Regions from separate parts of the Agrobacterium sp. NPDC089420 genome, predicted to be linked through region 2. Evidence: predicted binding sites of a transcription regulator. Region 2 holds the regulator's gene; each other region holds the start of a gene.

Region 1 (5,237 bases), 110 kb from region 2:
GAGAACGGAATCATCTGGCCGGCCTCGGTCGCTCCTTTCGATGTCGTCATTATCAACATGAAGGCTGGCGACGCGGCCTGCGATGCGGCTTGCGAAAAGCTGTATTACTCGCTCTCCAACGCCGGCAAGGATGTTCTTTACGACGATACCGACGACCGTGCGGGCCAGAAATTTGCGACCGCCGATCTGATCGGCGTGCCGCTGCAGATCATCGTCGGTCCGCGTTCGGTCGCCAATGGCGAGGTCGAGGTCAAGGATCGCAAGAGCGGCGAGCGGGAAACCGTCACGATCGAGGCGGCGATGAACAGGGTGCTTGGTTAAGCGCGGACGGGACGATAGGAGCGGCTTCACCGGAAGCCCGCTCCGCTTCCAAGTGCCGATGTCATGGAAATAGGGGCCGGTTTTCGGAAAAAGACCGGCCTTGTGGTTTGAGATCAGGGAGACGACATGGCAAAAGCCGAGGCTGAAAAGAGTGCGGCTCCTGCTGTCAGGGAAAAGACCGCACGACCTTTTTCCGCTTTTGAACGTATGGTGGCCTGGCGTTATCTGCGGTCGCGACGCAAGGAAGCCTTCATTTCCGTCATCGCCGGTTTTTCCTTCGTCGGCATCATGCTGGGCGTTGCGACGCTCATCATTGTCATGGCGGTGATGAACGGTTTTCGCACCGAGCTGATCTCGCGCATTCTCGGCATCAACGGCCATATGATCGTGCAGCCGATCGACCAGCCCTTTAATAATTACGATGAACTGGCGAAGAAATTCGCTGCCGTTCCGGGCGTCACCATGGCCTTGCCGCTGGTGGAAGGCCAGACGCTCGCCTCCGGCCGGGGCGGCGCGGGCTCCGGCGCGCTGGTGCGCGGTGTGCGCCAGGAGGATATCGACAAGGTCAAGGAAGTCGCCAACAACATCAAGACCGGCGATCTCGTCGGCTTCATGGCAGGTGATGGCGTCCTTGTCGGCTCACGGCTTGCCGCCCAGCTCGGCGTGACGGCGGGCGACGATATCACCCTGATTTCGCCGGAAGGCGACGTAACGCCGATGGGTGTCAATCCACGCGTCAAATCCTACAAGATTTCGGGCGTCTTCGAGATCGGCATGTCGGAATATGACGCCTCGATGATCTATATGCCGCTGTCCGAGGCCCAGCTCTATTTCAATGCCGACGGCATCGTGCAATCCATCGAGCTTTATGTCAGCCGTCCCGACGATGTCGACGGCATCCGGCCGCTGGTCGAGCAGGCGGCCGAACGGCAGATCTACATCACCGACTGGAGACAGCGCAACCAGACCTTCTTCTCCGCCCTGCAGGTGGAAAGAAACGTGATGTTCATGATCCTCACCCTCATCGTTCTGGTGGCGGCGCTGAACATCATTTCCGGCCTCATCATGCTGGTGAAGGACAAGGGCAGCGATATCGCCATTCTGCGCACCATGGGCGCCAGTTCCGGCGCGGTCATGCGCATCTTCTTCATGACCGGGGCGGCCATCGGCATGGTCGGCACCTTCGCCGGCGTGGCGCTCGGCGTGATCGTCTGCCTCAACGTCGAATCCATCCGACAGTTCTTCTCCTGGATTTCCGGCACCGTGCTGTTTGATCCGCAGCTTTATTTCCTGAGCCAGCTGCCGGCCGAAATGGATATTGGCGAGACTATCACCGTCGTTATCATGGCGCTGACGCTTTCTTTCCTGGCAACGATCTTTCCGGCATGGCGGGCCTCCAGGCTCGATCCGGTGCAGGCCCTGCGTTACGAATAAGGACCGCTTCGCAATATGGCAAAAAAAACAGTGCTGCGGCTTACCGGCGTCGAGAGAACCTACGGTCAGGGCGAGACGTCGTTATCGATTTTGCGCAAGGCCGATTTTGAATTGAGGAGCGGCGAGATGGTGGCGCTTGTCGCCCCGTCCGGCACGGGCAAATCCACGCTCCTGCATCTGGCCGGGTTGCTGGAACATCCCGATGCGGGCGAGGTCTTCATCAATGGCGCGCCTTGTCAGGGGTTGCCGGATGAGACGCGCACCGCGATCCGCCGCAGCGATATCGGGTTTGTCTATCAGTTCCATCACCTCCTGCCGGAATTCTCCGCCGTGGAAAACGTGATGATGCCGCAGCTGATCGCTGGCCTCACGCCAGCCGAGGCCCGCAAACGCGCCAGCGCGCTGCTCGATTACATGCGGGTCGGCCATCGCGGTGAACACCGCCCGGCCGAACTTTCCGGCGGTGAACAACAGCGTGTGGCCATTGCCCGCGCCGTCGCCAATGCGCCGCTGCTGCTGCTTGCCGACGAGCCGACCGGCAATCTCGACCCGGAGACCGCGCATTATGTCTTCGATGCGCTGGAGGCGCTGGTGCGGCAATCCGGCCTTGCCGCATTGATCGCAACCCATAACCACGAACTCGCTGCGCGTATGGACCGTCGCGTCACGCTCGCCGACGGCAAGATCGTCGATTTCTGATCGTCCCGCCACTCTGCTGAATTGCCGTGCCGCCGCGAGCAAGGATAGCTCGAGCGGCTGGGATTCACTTCCACCCTGATCCGCAGGGTCGGGATCAGCTCTTCCTGTCTGTATTTTTTGCCAACCCGGAGGTGTTTTTTCCTTCGGGTTTTTTCACTTTGGAGTCAGGGGCTTGCCGGACATGGCAACGGAACCGCAGCTGATTCTGCGGCGTTAGCAAGGGGAATATCAGCAAAACCCTGTTGACAATCGAACAAAATGAGAACAAAGTTGGAACATAACGAGTAAGGAGAGACCAATGACTGATTTCATCCGTGACGTTGCCGCTTTTGCCTCCATCGCTGTCTTTGTGGCCAGCTTTTCGGTGATCCTCACCGCGCTGTGAAGGAGATACCGGCGCAGAAGCCTGTATGGCCACCGCAAGGCTGTAGACTTTGAGCGCCGGACATCGGAAAATCGCCCCCTCGATTCAGAATGACAGGATGACGATATGGGCGATACGGTTGTGCGTGCAGAGACCTCTGACAAAACGCTGAAGACGCCGGGTTTTGTCCATCTGCGGGTTCATTCCGCCTATTCCCTGCTTGAGGGGGCGTTGCCCCTCAAGAAAATCATGTCCAAGGCCGTCGGGGACGGCCAGCCGGCCATCGCCATTACCGATACAAACAACCTTTTCGTTGCGCTGGAATTTTCCGAGAAGGCGCGCGATGAGGGTCTGCAGCCGATCATCGGCTGCCAGCTGTCCATCGACATGCAGGATGTGGCGGAGGATCGCCGCAACCACAACAGCCATCTCCAGAAGCTGCCCGCCATCGTGCTGCTGGCCGCCGATGCCGGAGGCTACGAGCGGCTGGTGGATCTCGTCAGCCGCGCCTATCTGGAAGGCGAGGGCAGCGGCCATTCCGTCCATATTACCCGCGCATGGCTGGAAGAGGCCTCCAATGCCGGGCTGATCGCGCTCACCGGCGCGGCCGGCGGTCCCGTCGATATGGCGCTGAAGGAAGGCCATGCCGCGCAGGCGAAAGAGCGGCTGCTGGCCCTGAAGTCACTTTTCGGTGACAGGCTTTATGTCGAATTGCAGCGCCAGACGGGTTATGACCGCTCGCATGAGCGGCGCCTGATCGGTCTTGCTTATGAATATGATATTCCCCTTGTTGCCACCAATGAGGCGTTTTTCCCGTCAAAGGCCGATTACGAGGCGCATGATGCGCTGATGGCGGTGGCGCACAACGCCATCGTTTCGGATGACAGCCGGTTCCGCCTGACGCCCGATCATTATCTCAAGAGCCGCGAGGAGATGACGGCGTTGTTCGCCGACATTCCCGAGGCTCTGGAAAATACCGTCGAGATCGCGCTGCGCTGCTCTTACGTGCTGAAGAAGCGCGGGCCGATCCTGCCGCGTTTCACCGGCGCCAGCGATGATCCGGAAGCGGCGGAGCGCGCCGAAGCCGATGAGCTTCGAAGGCAGGCGGTGGAGGGGCTGGATCAGCGGCTTGCCGCGCTTGGCATGGCGCCGGGTTATACCGAGCAGGATTATCGCGAGAGACTGGATTTCGAACTCGGCGTCATCTCGCGCATGAAGTTTCCCGGTTACTTCCTGATCGTCGCCGACTTCATCAAATGGGCCAAACAGCATGACATTCCGGTCGGCCCGGGCCGCGGTTCGGGCGCCGGCTCGCTCGTCGCTTATGCATTGACGATCACCGACGTCGATCCGCTGCGGTTTTCGCTGCTGTTCGAACGTTTCCTCAATCCTGAACGTGTATCGATGCCCGACTTCGATATCGACTTCTGCCAGGATCGCCGCGAAGAGGTGATCCGCTACGTGCAGGCCAAATACGGCCGGGAGCAGGTGGCGCAGATCATCACCTTCGGTTCGCTGCAGGCGCGTGCGGCCCTGCGTGACGTCGGCCGCGTACTGGAAATGCCCTATGGGCAGGTGGACAAGATCTGCAAGCTGGTGCCCAACAACCCGGCCAATCCGACGCCGCTGTCGAAGGCGATCGAGGAAGAGCCGCGCCTGCAGGAGGAGGCGGACAAGGAGCCGGTCGTCGCCCGCCTCTTGGATATCGCCCAGAAGATCGAGGGGCTTTACCGCCACGCCTCCACCCATGCCGCCGGTATCGTCATCGGCGACCGGCCGCTCTCCAAGCTGGTGCCGATGTATCGCGATCCGCGATCCGATATGCCGGTCACCCAGTTCAACATGAAATGGGTGGAGAGCGCCGGTCTCGTCAAATTCGACTTCCTTGGCCTGAAGACGCTGACGGTGCTGAAGGTCGCCGTCGATTTCGTCGCCAAGCGCGGCATCAAGGTCGACCTTGCCGCCATTCCGCTGGAGGACGCCAAGACCTACGAGATGCTGTCGCGCGGCGAGACCATCGGCGTGTTCCAGGTGGAAAGTGCCGGCATGCGCAAGGCGCTGATCGGCATGCGCCCCGACTGTATCGAGGACATCATCGCGCTCGTGGCGCTTTATCGTCCCGGCCCGATGGAAAACATCCCGGTCTATAATGCCCGCAAGCATGGCGAAGAGGAGCTGGAATCGATCCACCCGACCATCGACCATCTGCTCAAGGAAACGCAGGGCGTTATCGTCTATCAGGAACAGGTGATGCAGATCGCCCAGGTCCTCTCGGGTTATTCGCTTGGCGAAGCCGATCTTCTGCGCCGCGCCATGGGCAAGAAGATCAAGGAGGAGATGGACAAGCAGCGCGAGCGTTTCGTCGACGGCGCCATCAGGAACGGCGTGTCGAAACCGCAGGCCGACACCATTTTCGACC
Region 2 (5,237 bases):
CATGACCGTTACGGCATCTCGACGGCGATGATCGTCGGGCGCGTCAGAGGCTGGCTGGAGAATGAAAGTTTTGAAGTACCGCGCGGTTCGGTCTAAAGGCTGAGGCTTGGACATCGCGCAGAATCAGCCGGGGGGAGCCGGCCGTTTCCTGGGAGTGCAGCGCGTTATCCGCCTGTTCGGGTAAAGCCGAGGATGTTTAAATCAAGGGAGGACAAAATGACTATTTCCATCAACAGGCGCATGTTTCTAACCGGCGCCGGCTTTGTATTGGCGGCACCCGCCGTCCTGACAACACCGCGCAACGCCCGCGCCGCCACGACGCTGACGCTCGGCCACGGCGCGGCGCCCGGCAATCCGCGGACTTTGGCCGCGGCGAAATTCGCCGAACTGGTCGCCCAGAAAACCGAAGGCCGCGTGGCGATCAATGTCGCCGGTTCGGAAACGCTCGGCAGCGATGCCGCCATGCTGACCAGCCTGCGCACCGGCGCGCTCGATTTCACCGCCAACAGCCAGGGTCCGGTTTCGAGCGTCGTGCCGGAACTGGCGGCGCTCGGCCTGCCCTTCCTGTTCGGCAATGCCGATCAGGCGATCAAGGTGCTGGACGGCGACGTCGGCGCATCGCTCGATGCGCGCTTCCAGAAGGTCGGCATCGTGCCGCTCGACTGGTGGGATAACGGCATCCGCCATGTCTCCAACTCCAAACGCGCCATCACCAGACCGCAGGACGTCGCCGGCCTGAAAATCCGCACGCCCGCCGATCCGATGACCATGGATATTTTCAAGGCGCTGGACGCGGCAACGGTTCAGATCGCCTTTGGCGAACTTTATATCGCCCTCCAGCAGGGCGTCGTGGACGGGCAGGAAAACCCGCTGGTCAACATCGAAAGCTCCAAGCTTTACGAGGTCAACCAATACATCAGCCTCACCGCCCATAAATGGGAATCGACCCCGTTCCTGATGTCCAAATTCGCCGAAGGGCGGCTGGGCAAGGATTTCGAGGCCGTGAAGGCGGCTGCCAAGGAAGCCGGCGCGCTGCAGCGCCAACTTTCCGCTGAAAAGGCCAGCGCATCGCTCGCGGCCTTCAAGGCCAACAGTGCCATCGAGGTGGCCGAAGACATCGACCACGCCGCTTTTGCGAAGGCGACGGCGCAGGTGCTGGAGACATGGAAACAGAAGCCCTTCGGCGATTTCGTCGCGGAGCTGGAAAAAGCTGCCAAGGGCTGACGATCGCGACGCCGGCCGGCTTCCGCCCCGGGCGGCGTCGTCTCGCGCCCACCACAGGATCGGCGGGAGCCTCACTCACGCCGGCATTCATACGGTTTCAGTTTTCAGGAGATGCGCCAATGCTCGAAGGAGCCTTGTCCGCCGCCAATCGCGTTGACGGTTTCATCGCCATCCTCTGCCGCGTCATCATCGTGGCGTCCGGCATTCTGCTCACGACCATCATGACCACGAATGTCATCGTGCGTTACGTCTCGACATCCGGCGGTCTGGATTTCGCGGAAGAGCTGCCGACCATGCTGTTTCCCTGGTTCATCGTCGCCGGCATCACGCTCGCGGCGCAGAACGGCGCGCATATGGCGGTGGAATGGATCTATGACAAGTTCGACGACCGCGGCAAGGTCGGCGTTCTGCTGTTCGCCAATCTCGTGACGGTCGCGAGTTTCATCGTTCTGGCGCAGCAGGCGCTGGTCGTCGCCGAGATCGCCGGCGCTGAAATAAGCCCGGTTCTGCAATTGCCCAACAGCATCGGTTATTACTCCATCGCCTTCGGCGCGGCACTGGTCTCGATCACCACCGCAACCGCCAGCCTGCGCATTCTGTCCGGCGGCTGGCACGCGCGCCCGCACGGCGCAACCGAGGAGATGCCCCTATGACCATCGTGATGATCATTGCATTTTGCATTCTCATGATGCTGGCGGTTCCCGTCGGTTACGCGCTGATCATTTCGGCAGGCGTCGCCGTGCTGTGGAACGGTTATGTGCCGCTTTCCATCGTGGCGCAGCAGGTCTATGACCAGACACAGTCCTTCCCCATGCTGGCGCTGCCGTTCTTCATGCTGGCCGGCACGCTGATGCTGGGCGGCAAACTCGGAACCCAGCTTTTGGAACTCGCCTCCAAAGCCATGCAGCGCTGGCGCGGCGGCCCGCTTTCCACCACTGTCATCTCTTCGGTGGTGTTTGGCGGCGTCTCCGGCTCTGCGGTCGCCAATGCCAGCGCACTGGGTTCGGTGCTCATTCCATGGCAGAAACGCCAGGGTTATCCCGCGCCTCTCTGCGCGGCGAACAATGCCACCTCGGCCGTTATCGACGTGCTCATTCCGCCCTCTATCCCGATGATCCTCTATTCGCTGGTGAGCGGCGTCAGCATCGCCAATCTGTTCATTGCCGGAATCTTGCCCGGCCTGCTGATGGCCGTCGGCTTCATCATCGTCTGCTGGGCGATTGCCGTGCGCCGCGGTTATGCGGTCAGCGATGAACGCATCCGCAAGCGCGATCTGGCGGTTCTGGCATTTCGCAGCCTGCCGGCGATCCTTCTGCCGATACTCATCATCCTCGGCCTGCGCTTCGGCTTTGCGACGCCCACGGAGGTGGCCGTTCTTTCGGTCGTTTATTCGCTCGTGCTCAGCATCGTCTTTTACCGCGACCTGACGTGGAAACGTTTCTGCGACAATTTCGTCGAGGCGGGTTCGGCAACCGGCGTCGTCATGCTGGTGATCATGGGCAGCGCCGCGGTGGGCTGGGTCCTCACCTTCGATCAGGCGCCCCAGCATTTCGCCACCTGGGTGGCGGAAAACATCTCGAACCCGATCCTGATCATTCTCATGATGAACATCCTGATGCTGATCATCGGCATGCCGCTCGATCTGCCGCCGTCGATCCTGCTGCTCGGACCGATCTTCGTGCCGCTGGCGGACATGATCGGGCTCGACCGGGTGCAGCTCGGCATGATGATGGTCATCAATCTCGGCATCGGGCTTTATACGCCGCCGATCGGCACCACGCTCTTCATCTCGTCCTCCATCGCCAGAGCGCCGCTCGGCGCGACGACCAGGGAGTTGTGGCCGTTCTTTGCCATGGCAATGCTGCTGCTTATCGCCGTCAGCTTCATCCCCGCCCTGACGATCTACTGACCTCGCCTGCAGCAGAACCGGAGACCATCGGCTAACGCCCCGGCCGGTGGTTTTTCGTTCACGATCTATCCTTCAAGATACGGCAAATCTTCGTTCCGCCGCTTCGCCGATGAAATCACGATCTGAGATGGAACCTTCACGAAATTTTAGGGGATTGCGGAACACATATGGAACATATAGTGTTCGTTCTGTATTTGTTTCGCGACCTCAACGACGATTCTCAAGGGTGTTTTCCTCATGCTCACGCGCAAACAGCAGGAATTGCTTCTCTTCATTCATGAAAGAATGAAAGAGTCCGGCGTGCCGCCCTCCTTCGATGAAATGAAGGACGCACTCGACCTTGCCTCCAAATCCGGCATCCACCGGCTGATCACGGCCCTCGAGGAGCGCGGCTTCATTCGCCGGCTACCTAACAGGGCGCGGGCGCTGGAAGTCATCAAGCTGCCGGAGGCCTACGCGCCGGGTGCGAGGCCGCAACGCGGTTTTTCGCCGAGCGTCATCGAAGGCAGCCTCGGCAAACCGAAGGCGCCGGAACCGGCACCCGCCCCCAAGGCGCCTGCCAACGATCTCGGCGGGGCGGTCACCGTGCCGGTCATGGGCCGCATTGCCGCAGGCGTGCCGATTTCCGCCATTCAGAACAATACGCATGACGTTGCCGTGCCTGTGGACATGCTGGGTTCCGGCGAACATTACGCTCTTGAGGTCAAGGGCGATTCGATGATCGAGGCCGGCATTTTCGATGGCGACACCGTCATTATCCGCAATGGCAACATTGCCAATCCCGGCGATATCGTCGTGGCGCTGGTGGATGACGAGGAGGCGACGCTGAAACGCTTCCGCCGCAAGGGCGCCTCCATTGCACTGGAGGCAGCCAACCCCGCCTATGAGACCCGCATCTTCGGGCCGGACCGGGTGAAGATCCAGGGCAAGCTGGTGGGGCTGATCCGCCGTTACCATTGATCGCTAATGGCCGCCATCGTCTCGGCGCGAACATCGCCCCGGTGAGGAGACCTCCATTGAGGATGGCGGCAATTCTGCACTTCGGCTGACTATGTCGATTCCGGGCCGACACATTCGTCCCGGGAGCAGCTGCATTCCGTTCCGCTGATCATCGGCTCCGGTCTTCATATGATATTGCGGCTTTGGCCCGGCCTGTTGCGCCCCGTGCCTCATCTGCATGGAGTTTCGATAACGTAGCGGGGTGTTTCGCCCGTGGGATGGACTTAACGCGACATCGTCACTGAACGGCGACATCCTCATCGCGTGACCCGCCGCCACTCATCAAAGGCGCTTATGGGTGCCATGGATTATTTTCGATATTCCGCAGCGCTTCGACATGTATAGAAATAAGCGTGATATCCGGGAGACAAGCCATGTACGATCTTTATATCGCCAACAAGAACTATTCCTCCTGGTCGCTGCGGCCCTGGGTCTTGATGCGCACGCTCGGTATCGCCTTCGATGAGAAGCTCGTTCCGTTCGGCGAAGGCGTTTCCTTCTCCAGCTTTTCGCCAACGGGCAAGGTGCCATGCCTTGTCGATGAGGGCGTGACGATATGGGAATCGCTGTCGATCGCCGAATATCTTGCCGAAAGGCATCAGGGCGTCTGGGCAAGCGACAAACAGGCGCGGGCATGGTCGCGGTCGGCTGCGAGCGAAATGCATGCCGGCTTTTCCTCGCTGCGCAATCTCTATCCCATGTCGGTCGGTATTCGGGTCAAGCCGAAGGCCGGCGATGCCGGACTTGCCGCCGATATCAGGCGCATCGACGCGCTGTGGAGCGAAGGCCTGAGGCAATTCGGCGGCCCCTACCTTGCCGGCCAGAAATTCACCGCGGTCGACGCCTTCTTCTGCCCGGTCGCATTCCGTTTCCAGACCTATGGCGCCGATCTTTCACCGGATGCGAAGGCCTATTGCGACCGGCTGCTCGCCCTGCCCGCCATGCGCGAATGGTATGAGGCCGGATTGCGGGAGATCTGGCGCGATGCCGCCCATGAAGAAGAAATAGGCGGCATTGGCGAACTGACCGCGGATCTGCGTCTCAAGGCCTGAGACCCAGCACTGGCGGTCGTCACTGCGACGTCGCCAGCAGCTGCCGGATGTTT
Region 3 (5,237 bases), on a different contig from region 2:
GCCGCCCCTGGCGTGACCGTGGTGGATGACGGCACCATCGACAACCGCCGCGGCTCGCTCACCATCGACGACGAAGGCACGCCGTCCGGATATAATGTGCTGATCGAGAATGGCAGGCTGGTGGGCTACATGCAGGACCGGCAGAATGCCCGGCTGATGGGCGCCAGGCCCACCGGCAACGGCCGCCGGCAGGGTTATGCCCATGTGCCGATGCCGCGCATGACCAATACCTACATGCTGTCGGGCGACAGGACGCCGGAAGAGATCATCGCCTCGGTCAAAAAGGGTATCTATGCCGTGTCCTTCGGCGGCGGCCAGGTGGATATCACCTCCGGCAAATTCGTGTTCGGCTGCACCGAGGCCTACCTCATCGAAAACGGCAGGATCGGCGCGCCGGTAAAGGGCGCCATGCTGATCGGCAACGGGCCGGACGCGATGAAGCGCGTGTCGATGATTGGCAACGATTCAAAACTCGACACGGGCATCGGCAATTGCGGCAAGGCCGGGCAATGGGTGCCGGTCGGCGTCGGCCAGCCGCATCTGCGCATGGACCAGATCACCGTCGGCGGCACCAAGGCGTAAGATGCCGGCCTGCGGCCGTCGGCCGGTGAGCCCGTCCATGGCTGCCATGATGCGGATTCCTCTGGCACCCTGCCGAGAAGACGATAAGATCAGCGTCACGGCAGGCCCATTCCTCCCATCGTCTGGCCTGCGCGGCAAAGGAGACCATGACTATCATACGCAATGCCCTCGTTCCTGAACTCGCCGTCAGCGATTGGCAGAAAAGCCGCGCCTTTTATTGCGACCTGATCGGTTTTCATGTGGTCTATGAGCGCCCCGAAGAGGGCTTCGCCTATCTGGCGCTGGGCGATGCGCAACTGATGATCGACCAGATCGGCGCGACCCGGACCTTCGTGACCGAGAATGCCGCCCTGGAGTTTCCGCTTGGCCGCGGCATGAACCTGCAGCTTGCCGTCCCTTCCCTGCAACCTATTCTCCATCGGCTGGAGCGGTCGTCCATCGACCTTGTCATGCCGGTGGAAGAAAAATGGTACAGACGCGGCACCGTCGAAGTCGGCAACCGGCAATTCATCGTCGCCGATCCGGATGGATATCTGATCCGTCCGTTCGAGAGCCTGGGCGAACGCCCCTTCCGGTTCGGTTGAGCGACCATGCTGCCTTTTCTGCCGCACGCCGTGGTTTTCGACATGGACGGATTGCTGATCGAGAGCGAGCGGCTTTATCGCGATTCGTTTCTGGCGGCCTCGGATGAAGGCGGCCATGGAATGAAGGTCGAGACCTATCAAAAGGTCTGCGGCAGCCCCTGGGATGTGATTACCGGCACGATCCTTGCCGACTACGGCGCGGATTTTCCCATCGACAGCTTCCGCGACGCCTGGCTCAGGCATCTGGGCGTGATGATGGCGGAGGGTGTGGCTCTGAAACCCGGCGTCATCGACATTCTCGATCTTCTCGACCGGCTCGACATACGCCGCGCCATCGCCACGTCTTCGCGGCACGATTCAGTCATCCGCCATCTCGGCCCCCACGACCTTCTCAGGCGTTTCGACACCATCGTCGCGCGCGGCGACTATACCGAGCCGAAACCCGCGCCCATGCCGTATCTCACCGCCGCAACGCGCCTCGGTCTCGATCCGGGACGCTGCCTTGCGCTTGAGGATTCCTATTCCGGCGTGCGCTCGGCCTCATCGGCCGGCATGATGACAATCATGATACCGGATGTCGCGCCGCCGACCGAGGAAATGCGGGAAAGATGCGTCGCCGTTGCGCGCGATCTTCATGCGGTGGCTGACCTTCTGCAACAGATGCGGCCCTCAGGCGCTTGAAAGCAGGCCGCAGCACCGTCACATGGCTTTCTCCATTGGCCGCTAACAGGCTTCATAGGGGGCGGAACACCAACCTGTTTCGGTCCGGTTGCCGGCACATTCATAATGCGGAGTTGTCATGCAGCTTTTTGCCGTGTCGCTTGCGACCATGATATTGCTTTTCCTTGCCGCATTGCAGATTGCGCTTGCAGCCGGTGCACCCTTCGGTCGTCTTGCCTGGGGCGGCGAGCACCGGGTTTTACCGTTGAAGCAGCGCATTGCCAGCGTCGCGGCAATCGCGATCTACGCCTTTGTCGCGTCTTTTCCACTGCAGAAGGCCGGCATCGCCACTATCTGGCCGGCAAGCTGGATCGAGCCGGGCATCTGGATCATCGCCTGCTATTTTGCCGTGAGCATCGGATTGAACCTCATATCCCGCAGCCAACCGGAAAGGCTGGTAATGACGACGGCGGCGACCGTTCTTGCAATTCTCTTCTTTATCGTCGCGCTCTCATGACGGCGCGAGGCGACCTGTCATTTCGACGGCCTGAAACGCCACTTCCGCTCGATCGCCTCTTCGATATCGAGGCCGTTGCGATGGGCGAGCAGCAGAACATGGCCGAGAAGATCGGCGGTTTCGTCGGCCAGATCCCGTTTCATCTCCTCTTCGCTGCGGCCCTTGCCGCGCCCGCGCCCCGTCAGCCGGTTCCAGGCCTGCGTCACCTCGCCGACCTCCTCCTGCAGCTTCAGCATGTACCAGTCCGGGTCGCGGACAATTCCGTTTTCATCGGCATATTTCTGCGAGGCAGACTCGAACTGATGCATCATGACAGCAAGCATTTGTTCATCCTTTGTTCTTGAGCTACTCTAACCACGATTCTCGCCCGGCGTCGATCCGAAAGCGCGTCATGCGGCGGTGAACGGAAATTTCCGCGACAGACGCCCACCGTCGCGGTAGGAACAGCTATTCGCTAAAAGTGCCTCGTCCCATGTCCTTCCTCGATTTTTTCTCATCGCTCATCACCGCCCGCAGTCCGATGCTGCTCGCCATGTTCGCGGGCGCGGCCTTTCTGGCGGGTCTCGCACGCGGCTTTTCGGGCTTCGGCGCGGCGCTCATCTTCATTCCGCTTGCCAGCGCCATTGTCGGACCGCGCATCGCGTCAGCGGTGCTGCTGGTGGTGGACGGCGTTCTGACAATCGGCATGATACCGCCCGCCTACCGCATGGCGGACCGCCGCGAGGTCTTCACCATGGCGGCGGGCGCCCTTGTCGGCGTGCCGCTTGGAACGGTGTTGCTGTCCCATGGCGATCCGCTGACCCTGCGCTGGATCATCTCGGTCATCGTCGTCATATTGCTGATGTTTCTGATTTCGGGCTGGCGTTACAGCGGCCGCCCGAAAACGCCGCTCACCTTGCTGACCGGGCTTGTCGCCGGGCTGTTTTCGGGTGCCGCGCAATTGGGCGGCCCGCCGATCGTCGCCTATTGGCTCGGCGGCGCTCTCAAAGGGGCTTTCGTGCGCGCCAATGTCGTTCTCTATTTCGCGATTTCGACCGTCATCTCAGCCGCCAGCTATTTTTTCGGCGGCCTGTTCACCGCCGAGGTCCTGATCTTTTTCCTGCTCGCCCTCCCCTTTTATGGAGCAGGCCTTTATGCTGGCGCGCGCTTGCACGGGCTTGCCGATGAGACGGCCTTCAGACGCATCTGCTACGGCCTGATCGGCATTTCCGCGATCATCGGCCTGCCGCTGTTCGATTCGCTGCTGAAATAGGCAGGCCGGACGGCCTGCCCGCTCCGCAGCCTCACGGATACATGCGGACCTTGGTCCAAGGGGCATCGGGCGTCTCGCGGCGGAACTCGATACGGTCGTGCAGACGGAACTTGCGGTCGTGCCAGAATTCGATGCTGACCGGGCGGATGCGGAAGCCGGACCAGTAGGACGGGCGCGGAATATCGCCGATGGCATATCTGGCGGTATATTCGGCCACGGCCTTCTCCAGCGCGAAACGGCCCTCCAGCGGCCGCGACTGCTTGGACGCCCAGGCGCCGATGCGGCTGCCGCGCGGGCGCGAGGCGTAATAGGCATCCGCCTCCTCGTCGCTGACGATCTCCACCTCGCCGCGCAGACGCACCTGCCGCCGCAGACCTTTCCAGTGGAAACACATGGCCGCTTTTTTCTGGCCGAGGATCTCGCGGCCCTTCTGGCTTTCGAAATTCGTGTAGAAAACAAAGCCGCGGTCATCCACGCCTTTCAGCAGCACCATGCGCACGTTCGGCAGGCCGTTTTCATCGACGGTGGCGAGCGCCACCGCGTTCGGATCGTTGATTTCGGAAGCCGTCGCATCCTTCAGCCATTCGGCAAAAAGGGCGAAAGGTTCATTTTCTTCCGTGAAGTCACTGGATGTTAACCCCGTTTCCGACATATTGACTAAAATGCTCCCGAGCTGATTTGGACCCCAGAGATGATCTCTGGTGAAAGATGGTGACCGTCATAGCAAAGTCGAACAGTCGAACAAAGAGCCTCCTTTCGTCGATCGCGGAAGTTTCCGCCGTCGTGTCAATGCTCGTGGTGCTGAGCGGATGCGTCAGCCTCGATCTGTTCGGCGGCGACAAGGTCGACCGCTCGCTTTCCACGGCCTCCGTTCCCAGCCAGCCCAACAATGCGCCGCAAACCGACGATGCGACCATCCGCAACGCCGTAACATCGGCCGATCTTGCCAAACTCGCCGACCAGCCCCTGCCCTGGGCCAATGCGGCCACCGGCAGCGCCGGCGTCGTCACCGCCATTCACGAAGACAGGTCCAGCGGCTTCGTCTGCCGCGATTTCAGGACGACGCGCCACTCCTTCGAGGGCGTCGCAGCTTATGCCGGCCAGGCCTGCCTGTCGGAAACCGGCGAATGGCTGCTCACCCGCTTCGAGCAGAAATAATCTATTTACCTTGGCGCATGGAATAAAGCCGGCCGCTGTGCGGCGCGCTTGCTGCGTAAAGGAGTGATTAGCAACTTATTGCAACAGTCGACGTTGATTAAACCGAGGGCGTGCAGGCGAATGATCGCGGCATCCCTTTTCGGAGGGGTTAGTTTCAGGATTGCGCCATGAAAGGCGGCAGGCACCTGAGCCAACGTAACTGGTGTTTCGCATGCGCGATCCATATTCGATCCTCGGCGTGAAACGTGACGCCCGCCATGAGGAAATCAAGGCCGCCTGGCGCACGAAGGCGAAAACCGTCCACCCGGACGCCAATCGCGACGATCCCGACGCATCGGCGCGATTCGCCGAGATCGGGCAGGCCTATGATCTCCTGAAAGACCCGAAAAAACGCGATCTCTACGATCAGGCCCGCAGGGCGGCCGAAAAGAAGCAGCGCGGCGAAACCATCATGCAGCAGCGGGAGGCGGCGCGCGAGGCGGCC
Region 4 (5,237 bases), on a different contig from region 2:
TACGTATCTTAATTGACATACGCCACGTACGTTACTATCTCGCATACGTAACGTATGTGAGAAGCGTTCGAAGCGTTGAAAGCAATGCTTCGCCGTTCGAGTGCCGCTCCGCCAAAAAGAGAGATGCAAATGACCAAACGTGAAGCTATTTTTCCCGCCGACAGGCACGCATTATACGAAGAGCATGGCTATTCCGCCGCTATTCGATCCGGTGACCTTCTTTTCGTCTCCGGCCAGGTGGGCAGCCGTGCCGATGGAACCCCTGAACCGGACTTCGAACGTCAGGTCCGGCTGGCCTTTGAAAATCTCAAGGCCACGCTTGCGGCAGCGGGTTGCACCTTCGACGATATCGTGGATGTGACGACGTTCCATACGGACCCGGAAAACCAGTTCGGAACGATCATGACCGTCAAGCAGGAGATCTTCAGCAAATCGCCTTACCCGAACTGGACTGCCCTCGGCGTCAACTGGCTCGCCGGCTTTGATTTCGAGATCAAGGTTATTGCCCGCATCCCGTAAGGTCGGGTCAGGTCTGAAACGGCGGCGCTACAGGGCGTCGCCGTCTTGCTTTTCCATCCTTATAGCAGACGCTCGGCATGCCACTTCAGATGGCCGTCCATGAAGGTGGAAATGAAATAATAGGAGTGGTCGTAGCGATCGTGCATGCGCAGCGTCAGGCCGATATCCGTGCCCTTGATCGCCTCCTCGAACAGCCATGGGCGCAGGCCTTTTTCCAGGAAACTGTCGGCCTTGCCCTGGTCGATCAGGAATTCGGGAAAACGTGCGCCATCCTCGACCAGCGAGCAGGCATCATATTGGCGCCATGCGGCCCGGTCGTCGCCGAGATATTTTTCCAGCGCCGGTTCGGACCAGTCGGCGGAGGAGGGGGCAACGATCGGCGCAAAGGCGGAGCAGCTCCTGAAGCGCCCGGGGTGCTTGAGTGCAATGGTCATCGCGCCATGGCCGCCCATCGAATGGCCGAAAATACCCTGGCGGCTCATGTCCGCGCGGAAATGCTGGCCGATGAGGGCGGGCAGCTCTTCCGTCACGTAGCTGTACATGTGGTAATGCTCCGACCACGGTTCCTGCGTGGCGTCGAGATAAAAGCCGGCGCCCTTGCCCATCTGCCAGTTGGTCAGCTCGTCCGGCACGTCATTCCCGCGCGGGCTGGTATCCGGGCAGACGATGATAAGCCCGAGTTCGGAGGCCATGCGGCGATATTCGCCCTTTTCCATCACATTGGCGTGGGTGCAGGTCAGGCCGGAAAGATACCACAGGACCGGGCAGGGCTCGTGGATCGCCTTCGGCGGAACATAGACCGCAAAGGTCATTTCGCATTTGAGCGTTTCGGAAAAGTGCGAAAACACCCCCTGCATGCCGCCAAAAGCCGTATTTTGCGAAATGATGTTCATGAAGCCATTCCTTTGAGACAGTTTTGCAATTCAGCCCGCAAGCGAGACCGCGGCATTGACCGCAGCCGCCACCAGAACCGTGTTGAAGAAGAAAGAAACGATGGAGTGGAGCAACGTCACCTTGCGCATGGCGGTGGTGGTCACGCCCACATCCGATGTCTGCGCCGTCATGCCGATCACCACGGAAAAATAGAGGAAATCGTAACCGCAGGGTTCTTTCGTCGCCGGAAAATCCATGCCGCCGCGATGCTGGCGCTTGCCGTCCACCGTGGCCGGACGCCAGTATAGATGCGCATAGTGCAAGGCCGTCATGGTGTGGATCGTCAGCCAGCCGAAAATAACCGATGCGAAGGCGATGAGCAGGGTCCAGACCGTTTCGCCCGTATGATTGAGCGCCTGAAACAGCGATACGACGGCAACGCCGACCGCGAGCAGCGTGACGGCGATGATGGCGATTGCGGGCAGGTCGTCGCTATCGGCATGGGCCTTCAGATGCTGCGCCGTCAGTCCCGGCAGGCGAAAGGCGACCAGCGTCAGATAGGTGAGGAAAAACAAGACGGCGGCAATCTCGATGGCAAGGGCTGGCGCAAATGCCAGCGCCAGCCCGAGGCTGAAAGCGCCGACGAGAAAGGCAATGACGAAAGGCCGATGGCGACGATAGGCATCGCCCTTGGGATCAGCCTGGTTTTTGGCATTCACCGGCTTCTTGGGACTGGCTGGGTTCTTCGGATTTGCCGGGGTCATGGGCGACGCCTTTCTGTTTGCAGCGTCACTTTTTGACACGGCGGCAGAAGCGGTCAAGCGTCTCCAGAAAGGCGGAGCGGTCACGCGGTGAAAAAGCGGCGTTATATCCCTTGCTTTCACCGGTTTCGCGCAGATGCGCGCCGAGATCGCGCATCGCCGTCGCCATGCCGATATTCGACTGGTCAAAGACGCGCCCGGTTGGACCCGTTACCAGAGCACCCTTGGCGACGCAGCGCCCGGCCAGCGGCACATCCGCCGTGATGACAATATCGTTTTCGCCGGCGCGGTCGGCAATCCAGTCGTCTGCCGCATCGAAACCGGCCGACACGATGACGTTTTTTATCATCGGATCACGCGAGGGGCGCAGGCCGGAATTGGCGACGAAGGTCACTTCCAGCCCATGCCGCTCCGCCACTTTGAGTATTTCCGGCTTCACGGGGCAGGCGTCGGCGTCGACATAGATTTGCGGGTTTTGCGGCATGAGCACTCTTCGGGATAATTCCTGTGATGCTTTTAAGGGCAAACGCGGCAATTACCAAGCCTGCTTTCGCCGAAATGCCCGCTCGATGGCCGGGGTCGAGGCGGGCTTGTGGTCGTCCCACCATTGTTGTATGTTCGTGTTATGTTCTTTTTTGGGGAGGCGTCCGATGCTGGAAGAATTCATCGTGCAGGCGAAATCCGCGACCTATGTCGGCGGCGGCAACACGTCAAAGACCTCGACCCGGAAGGGATCGAACGATCTCACCTACCAGCAAGGTGACTGGGACTATATCGACAGCTATTTCGGCGGGACCGATTTCATCGGCCAGGAGGTCGTGTGGCGCGAAGGCGTCGCCCTCTGGGCCATGAATTATTATGGTCGTATCCTGAGGCCGGACATGATCGACGGCACAATTGCCGGCAAGGTCATTCAGGCGTCGCTTTCCACACTTTATCGGCAGGGTCGGTTTCTTGGCGGTTTCACCCATCACGTCGGAGACCTGGTCTATGTCGATACGAATACGGGTGACCCTCGGTCTTTCACCGGTGTCGAGAGGATTTACCGGGGCGACGTCGAGACGTACCGGCTTGACTATCACGGCGGGATGATAAAGCCCTAAAGCGACGAAACTGCCATGAACAGGAGCCGCAATGGCAAATGGCGACGTTCAATATTTCAAGGCGACACTCTATTTCGACAGCGAACCCGCAATTTCGGCGGCGAGCCTGACGCAAGCCTGGGGCGCTGAGGGCTATGAATGCGCATCGGTGAACGACAACGGTATCTTTGACGGTCTTCGCGGTGCGACCAGAGTTTTTGTCGGTACGCCGGAACCGGTAACGGCGCTGGTCGCGCCGGCACATTATCCGGCTGTCGCGCAGGCCAGGGTCGACTGGTCAACGCTCTTTTGCGTCGATGCAAAAGCGGCATATGACGATTTGCGTCAGGCCACACACCAGTGCGAGTTCGGGTTTTTCATCATCGCGGATGAGGATAATCCTGAAATCGCTCACAACCAGATCGCCTCGACCCTGCTCGGCATCCATCAGGTCGCCCCGATGCGGGCGGTCGTACTGCATTACCTGGACATGATCGTCGGCCGCGCCAATCTCGACGACTATCTGAACTATGCCAACAGTCATCTCGATCAACCGCAGCAAATGGCTGCGATGCTTGCCTTCGGAGCCTTTGTAACGGAGGAAGGCGAGGCAATCACGGCCTGGACGACGGGTCTGGACCGCTTCGGCCAGATGGATTTGTCCTTTGAACCGAAGGCTGGCGACGCCACGCAAGCGCTTCTCACCATATTCGGCCTGGCGCATCTCGTGGTCAGCGGGCGACGGCGGTTTGCCGCCGGTGAAGCCATCACGTCTTTCGACCTTCTCGCGCGGCTGGAGCCTGCCGAACTGCACGGCCGGTCCATGCTGCGCGTGATGCGGCACGGTGCGGAATAACGGCCTCGTTCCGAGGCTTTCGGGAGCAATGCACGTTCACCGCTCCCGTTTTCGCTTATCGGCTCAGCCAGGCTGCCTGGTTTTGCGCAGATAGGGAAGAACCGTGTCGTAGGAGCCGAAACGGGCAATCGCATCTTCGTTGGAAACGGCCGCAGTGATGATGACATCCTCTCCCTGCTTCCAGTTGGCGGGCGTCGCCACCTGGTGTTTGGACGTGAGCTGAATGGAATCGATGGCGCGGAGAATTTCCTCGAAGTTGCGGCCGGTGGTCATCGGGTAGGTGAGGACCAGCTTGATCTTCTTGTCGGGACCGATGACGAAGACCGAACGCACGGTGGCATTGTCGGCCGGGGTGCGGCCTTCGGAACTGTCGCCCGCGCCGGCGGGCAGCATGTCGTAGAGCTTCGCCACCTTCAGGTCCTTGTCGCCGATCAGCGGATAGTCGACATCAAAGCCGGTGGCTGTACGGATATCGTTCTTCCATTTCTCGTGGCTTTCGACCGGGTCGACCGAAATGCCGATGATCTTGACGCCGCGTTTTTCGAATTCCGGCTGCAGGCCGCCCATCGCGCCGAGTTCCGTCGTGCAGACCGGCGTGAAATTTTTCGGATGCGAAAACAGCACCGCCCAGCCATTTCCGATCCAGTCGTGAAAACTAATCGGCCCGTGGGTGGTCTCGGCGGTGAAATCGGGTGCTATGTCGTTGATGCGCAGGCTCATCTTGTGGTTCTCCCTAATGATTTGAACTGAAATTCTGATGGTTTTCGGCAATCTGTCTCCGGCGTCGGAGCTTAGAGTGTCCGGGTAAAATGACCAGTCTTTTATCGTGCTCCTTCGGCGTCGTCCGCCTGCGGGCTCCTGATCGATATAGGTCTTAAAAGCTTCATGGCAATGACGCCTCAGGGAACCGGGCGATGATTGTTTTCGCCTCGGCAAGCCGGTATCCTGACACGGTCATCGATCGCGGCCGATATCCGATCACGGCGCGGCCCACCTCCGGAAAGACGCCATGGAGAGCAGTTATGACAATCACGATCACCGCCTTTGAACGCTCGCCCGATGGCGGCAAGGGGCTTGCGCGTGACATGCGTGTCCGCTGGGCGCTGGAAGAGGTTGGACAACCCTATGACGTTCGCCTTCTCTCCT

What was found. Region 2 encodes LexA, which represses DNA repair genes until DNA is damaged. Its sites were predicted from a motif close to TGTTCNNNNTGTGTTCNG; they were not measured.
Region 1: a site for LexA is predicted at 2,715-2,732, ahead of dnaE (DNA polymerase III subunit alpha). Genes of this name have one in related genera too.
Region 3: a site for LexA is predicted at 2,668-2,685, ahead of ACI2KA_RS07720 (MazG nucleotide pyrophosphohydrolase domain-containing protein). Genes of this name have one in related genera too.
Region 4: a site for LexA is predicted at 2,769-2,786, ahead of ACI2KA_RS22690 (DUF5680 domain-containing protein). Genes of this name have one in related genera too.

What each region holds. Positions count from the first base shown of each region.
Region 1 is NZ_JBJDMY010000005.1:122,051-127,287, reverse strand. Features, by position in the region: gene proS (proline--tRNA ligase) at 1-321, shown strand, start outside; gene ACI2KA_RS09545 (lipoprotein-releasing ABC transporter permease subunit) at 448-1,755, shown strand; gene ACI2KA_RS09540 (ABC transporter ATP-binding protein) at 1,771-2,454, shown strand; gene dnaE (DNA polymerase III subunit alpha) at 2,945-5,237, shown strand, end outside.
Region 2 is NZ_JBJDMY010000005.1:10,401-15,637, forward strand. Features, by position in the region: gene ACI2KA_RS08980 (transketolase family protein) at 1-96, shown strand, start outside; gene ACI2KA_RS08985 (TRAP transporter substrate-binding protein) at 217-1,224, shown strand; gene ACI2KA_RS08990 (TRAP transporter small permease) at 1,344-1,877, shown strand; gene ACI2KA_RS08995 (TRAP transporter large permease subunit) at 1,874-3,133, shown strand; gene lexA (transcriptional repressor LexA) at 3,371-4,093, shown strand; gene ACI2KA_RS09005 (glutathione S-transferase family protein) at 4,507-5,184, shown strand; gene ACI2KA_RS09010 (ComEC/Rec2 family competence protein) at 5,204-5,237, opposite strand, start outside.
Region 3 is NZ_JBJDMY010000004.1:197,852-203,088, reverse strand. Features, by position in the region: gene tldD (metalloprotease TldD) at 1-582, shown strand, start outside; gene ACI2KA_RS07735 (bleomycin resistance protein) at 729-1,166, shown strand; gene ACI2KA_RS07730 (HAD family hydrolase) at 1,173-1,847, shown strand; gene ACI2KA_RS07725 (hypothetical protein) at 1,966-2,343, shown strand; gene ACI2KA_RS07720 (MazG nucleotide pyrophosphohydrolase domain-containing protein) at 2,361-2,666, opposite strand; gene ACI2KA_RS07715 (sulfite exporter TauE/SafE family protein) at 2,816-3,595, shown strand; gene pdxH (pyridoxamine 5'-phosphate oxidase) at 3,627-4,247, opposite strand; gene ACI2KA_RS07705 (RT0821/Lpp0805 family surface protein) at 4,304-4,753, shown strand; gene ACI2KA_RS07700 (DnaJ C-terminal domain-containing protein) at 4,965-5,237, shown strand, end outside.
Region 4 is NZ_JBJDMY010000018.1:46,072-51,308, forward strand. Features, by position in the region: gene ACI2KA_RS22670 (RidA family protein) at 130-519, shown strand; gene fghA (S-formylglutathione hydrolase) at 579-1,412, opposite strand; gene ACI2KA_RS22680 (DUF1345 domain-containing protein) at 1,443-2,156, opposite strand; gene ACI2KA_RS22685 (YaiI/YqxD family protein) at 2,182-2,637, opposite strand; gene ACI2KA_RS22690 (DUF5680 domain-containing protein) at 2,804-3,256, shown strand; gene ACI2KA_RS22695 (hypothetical protein) at 3,288-4,091, shown strand; gene ACI2KA_RS22700 (peroxiredoxin) at 4,155-4,811, opposite strand; gene ACI2KA_RS22705 (glutathione S-transferase family protein) at 5,114-5,237, shown strand, end outside.